DNA from 3 places in the Streptomyces sp. NPDC051921 genome. Region 2 is predicted to be linked to each of the others. Evidence: riboswitches for the same ligand, from Rfam matches in the RefSeq annotation. Region 2 holds a riboswitch; each other region holds the start of a gene.
What was found. A riboswitch is a leader RNA that binds a small molecule or an ion and turns the genes downstream of it on or off. The one in region 2 is predicted to bind cobalamin.
Positions count from the first base shown of each region.

Region 1: linked by a shared signal. The riboswitch ahead of metE (5-methyltetrahydropteroyltriglutamate--homocysteine S-methyltransferase) and the one ahead of AB0M16_RS05425 (acyl-CoA thioesterase) in region 2 are both predicted to bind cobalamin.
Region 3: linked by a shared signal. The riboswitch ahead of AB0M16_RS11590 (cobalamin biosynthesis protein) and the one ahead of AB0M16_RS05425 (acyl-CoA thioesterase) in region 2 are both predicted to bind cobalamin.

Region 1 is NZ_JBFAXU010000019.1:46,581-48,834, reverse strand. It holds gene AB0M16_RS24285 (DUF4239 domain-containing protein) at 1-358, opposite strand, end outside; cobalamin riboswitch at 654-805, shown strand; gene metE (5-methyltetrahydropteroyltriglutamate--homocysteine S-methyltransferase) at 1,001-2,254, shown strand, end outside.
Region 2 is NZ_JBFAXU010000003.1:157,956-160,209, forward strand. It holds gene AB0M16_RS05420 (TetR/AcrR family transcriptional regulator) at 1-415, shown strand, start outside; partial or broken gene AB0M16_RS05425 (acyl-CoA thioesterase) at 736-1,074, opposite strand; cobalamin riboswitch at 1,204-1,423, opposite strand; gene AB0M16_RS05430 (SpoIIE family protein phosphatase) at 1,458-2,254, opposite strand, start outside.
Region 3 is NZ_JBFAXU010000007.1:57,619-59,872, forward strand. It holds gene AB0M16_RS11580 (inorganic phosphate transporter) at 1-895, shown strand, start outside; gene AB0M16_RS11585 (hypothetical protein) at 912-1,133, shown strand; cobalamin riboswitch at 1,256-1,390, shown strand; gene AB0M16_RS11590 (cobalamin biosynthesis protein) at 1,424-2,254, shown strand, end outside.

The DNA.
Region 1 (2,254 bases), on a different contig from region 2:
CCACGACCGCGTGGACGTATCCGCTGAGCGCGGCGTCGACCTGGCCGCGCACCGGGGGCGGGAAGGCTGCGGCGTCGCGCGCGATGAGGGCGACGTCGGTGGCCTCGGTCGCGACGATGGTCTGTGTGCTGTCCAGCTGCGTCCAGAGGGTGACGATCACGAAGGCGAGGATGATCCCGTAGATCGCGCCGAACATGCCCAACGTCACCCCGACCATGTCGTTGTGCTCCCCCTCGGCGAGCGAAGGGTACTTGCGGCGGGCGAGCACGCTCCCGGCGACCGCCAGCGCGACGGTCCCGCCGACGGTGAGGAGGGCCAGGGTGAAGGTGCTGAAGTGGTTGAGCAGCCAGAGCGACATGTGCCGGAATACTAGGGATCGATCACCGCCGGGCGCGTGCCCGGACGTGCCGGGAAAGGCTTGATCACCCGCGCGTGTCTGCCCGGGAACACGTGGTTGCCTCCTCCTTCGGACACGGGAGCAGTGGCTCACCCGTACGGGACGGCAAGTGGGCCGACCGGGCCGCCGGTTCGCCCCGCCGGTCCCGCTTCCGACGTGGACCGTCGCGTTCGGCCCGAGGCCGCCCGGCCCCGGCGGGCCGCGTGTAGGGTGGCGGTGCAGCTGGTTCGCCCCGCCATCCAGGCGGGCGCGTCGCAAGAGGGAACCCGGTGGGAATCCGGGACTGCCCCGCAGCGGTGAGCGGGAACGACCGCCGTCACACAGCACTGGGCCGATGCACACGGCCTGGGAAGCGACGGCCAGTAGGTGTCCTCCGTCAGGAGGGCGTGCCCGCGAGTCCGAAGACCTGCCCGTTGCCCGCACGCGGACGATTCCGCGCGCGGATCTCCCGGCGACCTCGTGGGCGGGTCGGAGTGGAACGAGACGTACGACGGCGCGGGCGCCGGCGCCGCGCGGCGCGTGCTCGTCCCCGTCCCGTCCGTCACCCCTTCGCGCCCCCGTCCCGCCGGGATCTCAGGGATGCAGATCGCGAAGGAGATCTCCGTGAGCACGAAGTCCACGACCGCGGCCGCTCAGGCCACCGTGTACGGCTATCCCCGCCAGGGACCCGGGCGGGAACTGAAGAAGGCCGTCGAGGGGTACTGGAAGGGGCGGGTCGACGCCGCGGCCCTCCGGTCCGTCGCCGCCGAGCTGCGCGCCGCGAACTGGCGGCAGCTGTCCGAGGCCGGTGTCGGCGAAGTCCCCACCGGAGACTTCTCGTTGTACGACCACGTCCTCGACACCACCGTGATGGTGGGCGCGGTGCCCGAGCGGCACCGGGAGGCCGTCGCCGCGGATCCGCTCGCCGGGTACTTCGCCATGGCGCGCGGCACGCAGGACGTGGCCCCGCTGGAGATGACGAAGTGGTTCGACACCAACTACCACTATCTCGTCCCGGAGTTGGGGCCGGACACGGTGTTCTCGGCCGACTCCGCCAAGCAGGTCGCCGAACTGCGCGAGGCACTCGCGCTCGGCCTGACGGCCCGGCCCGTCCTGGTCGGGCCCGTCACCTACCTGCTGCTGGCCAAGCCGGCGCCCGGCGTGGCCGCCGGCTTCGACCCGCTCACGCTGCTCGACCGGCTCCTTCCGGTGTACGCGCAGGTCCTCGCCGATCTGCGGGCGGCCGGCGCGCAGTGGGTGCAGCTGGACGAGCCCGCCCTCGTGCAGGACCGGACGCCGGCCGAGCTGAACGCCGCCGCGCGCGCCTACCGTGACCTCGGTGCGCTCGCCGACCGGCCGAAGATCCTCGTCGCCTCCTACTTCGACCGGCTCGGGGAGGCCCTGCCCGTGCTCGCCAAGGCGCCCGTCGAGGGGCTGGCGCTGGACTTCACCGGACCGGCCGCCACCCACCTCGGCGCGCTCGCCGCCGTGGGCGGACTGCCCGGGAAGCGCCTGGTCGCGGGCGTCGTCGACGGCCGCAACGTCTGGGTCGGCGACCTGGAGAAGTCCCTCGCCGTCCTCGGCACGCTGCTCGGCCTCGCCGACCGCGTGGACGTCTCCGCCTCCTGCTCCCTGCTGCACGTGCCGCTCGACGCGTCCGCCGAGAAGGACGTCGACCCGCAGATCCTGCGCTGGCTCTCCTTCGCCCGGCAGAAGACCGCGGAGGTCGTGACCCTGGCGAAGGGCCTGTCGGCCGGCGCCGGCGCCGTCGCCGGCGAGCTGTCGGCGAACCGCGCGGCGCTCGCCTCCCGCGCGCACTCCCCCGTCACCCGGAACCCGGCCGTGCGCGCCCGCGCCGCGGCCGTCACCGCCGCCGAC
Region 2 (2,254 bases):
CTGGAGCCAAGCCGACCTCTGGTCCCGGTTCCAGCAGGCCGTCGACGAGGCCGCGTCCCCCGTCGAGAAGCTGGACCTGTTCGTCCGCTTCTACCTGCCCCAGCACCAGGGCGACGAACGCTACGCGCTGTGGACGCAGGTCCTGGCCCAGCGCCACGACGAGGCAGGCCGACAGATCCTCACGGAGCTGCTGGACGGCTGGGACGAGCGCCTGGAGGCCATCCTTCGTGAGGGACGGGAACTGGGGCACTTCGCCGACGTGGACCTCTCCGAGTTCACCATTCGGGCCATCGCCCTGCTCAGCGGGCTCTCCGAGGACGTGATGTTCGGACGGCCCCGCTGGCAGCGGGCCTCCGCACACGCGTTCGCCCTGTCGGCCCTCGAACGCGAACTGCGTCCTGCCGGTCGGGACTGACGACGGCCGGAGCCGTTGATCCCGGCACGCGTGGGGCGGACGACGGACCTCCGATGTCGCGCCGGGCTCCCCGAGGCGTGCGCGTACCGGCGGTGCCCACGGAGGCGCGACCGGCCGGGCCCACCTTCACGGTGCGCCCGCCGCGCCCGGCCGGATCCCCGTCCAGGCTGCCGCCACCGAGCTCGCTCGCAGACGTGCTCACCGGCTCGCTCGCCGGGGCGCGCCCGACGGGCAGCGGTCCCTGGGGGGCCGCCCGCACCGTCACCGCACGTTCGTGCCCCCCCGCCGTGGAGTCAGGACCGACCGGGCCGTACGACGTCGAGCGCGGGAACGGGGCGCGGGGTGCCGTCGGCGTCGATCGCGACGAAGGTGAGGAACGCGGTCGCGACCTCGGTGGCCGGTCCGGAGTTGTTCCACCGCTCCGCGGTGACCCGGACCCCGACCGTCATGGAGGTCCGCCCGGCCCTTTCGAGCCCGGCCTCGACGCTGAGCAGGTCTCCGGCCCGCACGGGAGCCAGGAAGCTCATCCGGTCGACCGACACGGTGACGGCCGGACCGTCCGCGTGGCGTCCGGCGGCGGCCGCGGCGGCGTCGTCGATGAGCTTCATCATCACGCCGCCGTGGATGGTCCCGTACAGGTTGGTGTCGTGGTCGCTCATGATGTGGGCCAGGACGACCCGGGAGTCGTCCGGCGTCTTCGTCGTACGGGCTGGGCTGGTGACGGTGGGATCGGCCACGTCAACTCTCCTTCGCGAGTCGCGGCAGGGCGGTTCCGCACGGCGGGGATCGCCGTCGTACGGGCAGCGGGCAGGTCTTCGGACTCGCGGGCACGCCACTCCTGACGGAGGACACCTACTGGCCGTCGCTTCCCAGCCCCGTCCGGGGCCAGTGCGTATGACGGCGGTCGTTCCCGCTCACCGCTGCGGGGCAGTCCCGGATTCCCACCGGGTTCCCTCTTGCGACGCTCCCGCCTGGAGGACGGGGCGAACCAGCTGCCCGGCCAGCCTACGGCAGCGGCCGCGTACGGGGCCGGGCCCGTGGATCAGGCAGGGGGAAGGGCCTGCTCGGCCCAGATGACCTTGCCCTCCCGGGTGTGCCGGGTGCCCCAGCGCTCGGCCAGCTGGGCGACCAGCAGCAGGCCCCGGCCGCCCTCGTCGGAGGTGAGGGCGCGGCGCAGGTGCGGTGCGGTGCTGCTGGCGTCGAATACCTCGCAGGTCAGCGTGGCCTGGAGGATCAGCCGCAGGTGGACGGGTGGCTTGCCGTAGCGGATCGCGTTCGTCACGAGTTCGCTCACCACGAGTTCCGTGGTGAAGGACAGCTCGTCGAGACCCCAGGCGCCGAGCCGCTCGGAGGCGAAGGCGCGGGCCCCGGCGACGGCCGCCGGGTCGGACGGCAGGTCGACTGTGGCGACGTGCCCCGGGTCGAGCGCCCGCGTGCGGGCGACCAGGAGGGCGACGTCGTCCGCCGGCCGGTCGGGCAGCAACCTGGACAACAACCGGTCGCAGACCGTTTCGGGGTCCTCCGGGCTCTGGGCGAGGACGTCGCTCAGCACCGCGCGAGCCGTGTCCACGTCGTGCGTCCGGCTCTCGATCAGGCCGTCGGTGAACAGGGCGAGGAGGCTGCCCTCGGGGAGCTCGAACTGGGCCGTCTCGAACGGCAGCCCGCCCAGACCGAGGGGTGGGCCGATCGGCACGTCCGGGAACCGGACCGAGGGCGGGACGGAGCCCCCGGCGCCCGATGCCGCGGCGGTGCGCACCGCCGGCAGCACGTGTCCGGCGCTGGCGAGCGCGCACACGCGGGGGACCGGGTCGTAGACCGCGTAGAGGCAGGTGGCGCTGA
Region 3 (2,254 bases), on a different contig from region 2:
CGGCGTCAACGGCGAGGTCGTCGTGACGAAGGTGCTCATCCCCGCGATCGCCGCCCCGGTGGTCGCCGGCGTGGCCGCGATGCTCGCCTCCCGCCTGACGTACCGCCTCGGCAAGAACGCGCCCGAGAAGGCGACGGCGAAGGGCTACCGGGCCGGCCAGATCGCCTCCGCCGGTCTCGTCTCCCTCGCCCACGGCACCAACGACGCGCAGAAGACCATGGGCATCATCACCCTGGCCCTGGTCGCCGGCGGCACCCTCGCCCCCGGCTCCAACCCGCCCGTCTGGGTCATCGTCTCCGCCGGCACGGCGATCGCGCTCGGCACCTACCTCGGCGGCTGGCGCATCATCCGCACCATGGGCAAGGGCCTCACGGACCTCCAGCCGCAGCAGGGCTTCGCCGCCCAGACCAGCGCGGCCACGGTCATCCTGGCCTCCTCCCACCTCGGCTTCTCCCTCTCGACCACGCACTCCGTCTCCGGCGCCGTCATGGGCGCGGGCCTGGGCCGCAAGGGCGGTGTGGTCCGCTGGTCGACCGCCACCCGCATGTTCGTCGCCTGGGGCCTGACCCTGCCGGCCGCCGGCCTGGTCGGAGCGGGAGCCGAGTACGTCGCCCGTCAGGGCGACTGGGGCGTCTACACGGTCGCGGCCTTCCTGGTCGCCTCCTGCCTCGGCATCTGGCTCCTCTCCCGTCGTCACGTCGTCGACCACAACAACGTCAACGACGTCGAGACCGGGACCGAGCCCGCGGGTGTCGTCACCACCGCCATCGCGGCCGTCACCCCGCCGCCGGCCGGCTCCGTCGCCGCCGTCGCGGACGAGGACCTGAAGGCCACCATCCCCGCCCCGGGCCCGACCGACCCGGCCGCTCCCCCGGCCCCCGCCGCCGCGGTCTAAGGAACTGGAACCAAGCATGAAGATCGACTGGGCAGCTCTCGGCTCCGTCTTCGGAGTCAGCCTCGTGGCCACCGTCGCCCTCGTGGCCCTCTTCACCCTCGGTGTCGTCGGCCTCGGCAAGCAGGAGGAGGCCGCGGCGAACGGCGGCTCCGCCACCCTGGCCCGCACCGGCGCCTACCTCTGCTTCGCCCTGTGCGCGGCGGCCGTCGCGTACGGCATCTATCTGATCGTCGCCTGACGCTCGACGGACCATCCGGCCGGGCGGCCCCCCACCACGGGTGCGGGGCCGCCCGGCCGCCGTGTTTGTGGTGCTTCGCACAGTGACGCGACGCAGGTCAAGGGTGAGTTGACGGGTGTTCGCGGAGCGTGGTGGACTGCCGAAGCCATTACGGCGGCAAGCAGAGGAAGTCCGGTGCGAATCCGGCACGGTCCCGCCACTGTGACCGGCCCCGACGGGCCGGGAGTCAGGAACTCTCGCCGCCGGTCACGTCGAGCCAGGGCGCGGACCCTGAGTGAGGACACAGTGCCATGCCCGGCCGCGGCCCCCGACCTTCCCGTGCCCGCACCCCCCGTCCCTCCCGCGTGTTCGCGTACGGAGCCGCCGCCGGCCTCGCCGTCGACCTGCTCGTGGGCGATCCGCGCCGCGGCCATCCCGTCGCCGCGTTCGGCCGCGCGGCCGGTGCGGTCGAACGGGTCCTGTGGCGCGACGACCGCGGCCGGGGCGCCCTGCACACCGCCGTCTGCGCGGGCGGAACCGTCGCGCTCGGCGCCCTCGCCGCCCGGACCCTGCGGGGCAGCCGCGCCGCATCCGTCGCCCTGACCGCCGCCTCCGTGTGGGCCGTCGTCGGCGGTACGACCCTGGGGCGCGAGGCCCGTGCGATCGGCGGGGCGCTCGCCGCCGGCGACCTGGAGGTGGCCCGGGAACGGATGCCGCACCTCGTCGGCCGCGACCCGCAGGCCCTCGACGGGCCCGCGATGGCCCGCGCGGTCGTTGAGTCCGTCGCCGAGAACACCTCCGACGCCGTCGTGGGCGCCCTCTTCTGGGGCGCGGTGGCCGGCGTGCCCGGCCTGCTCGGCTTCCGGGCGGTGAACACCCTGGACGCCATGGTCGGCCACCGGTCCCCCCGCTACCGTCGCTTCGGCTGGGCCTCGGCCCGGCTCGACGACCTCGCCGGCTGGCCGGGCGCCCGGCTCACCGCCGTCCTCACCACCGTCGCCGGCGGGAACCCGCGCGGGGCGGCGAAGGCCTGGCGCGAGGACGCCGGGCGGCACCCCAGCCCCAACGCGGGACCGGTGGAGGCCTCGTTCGCCGGAGCCCTCGGCGTACGGCTCGGCGGGACCCTGTCGTACGGCGGGCGG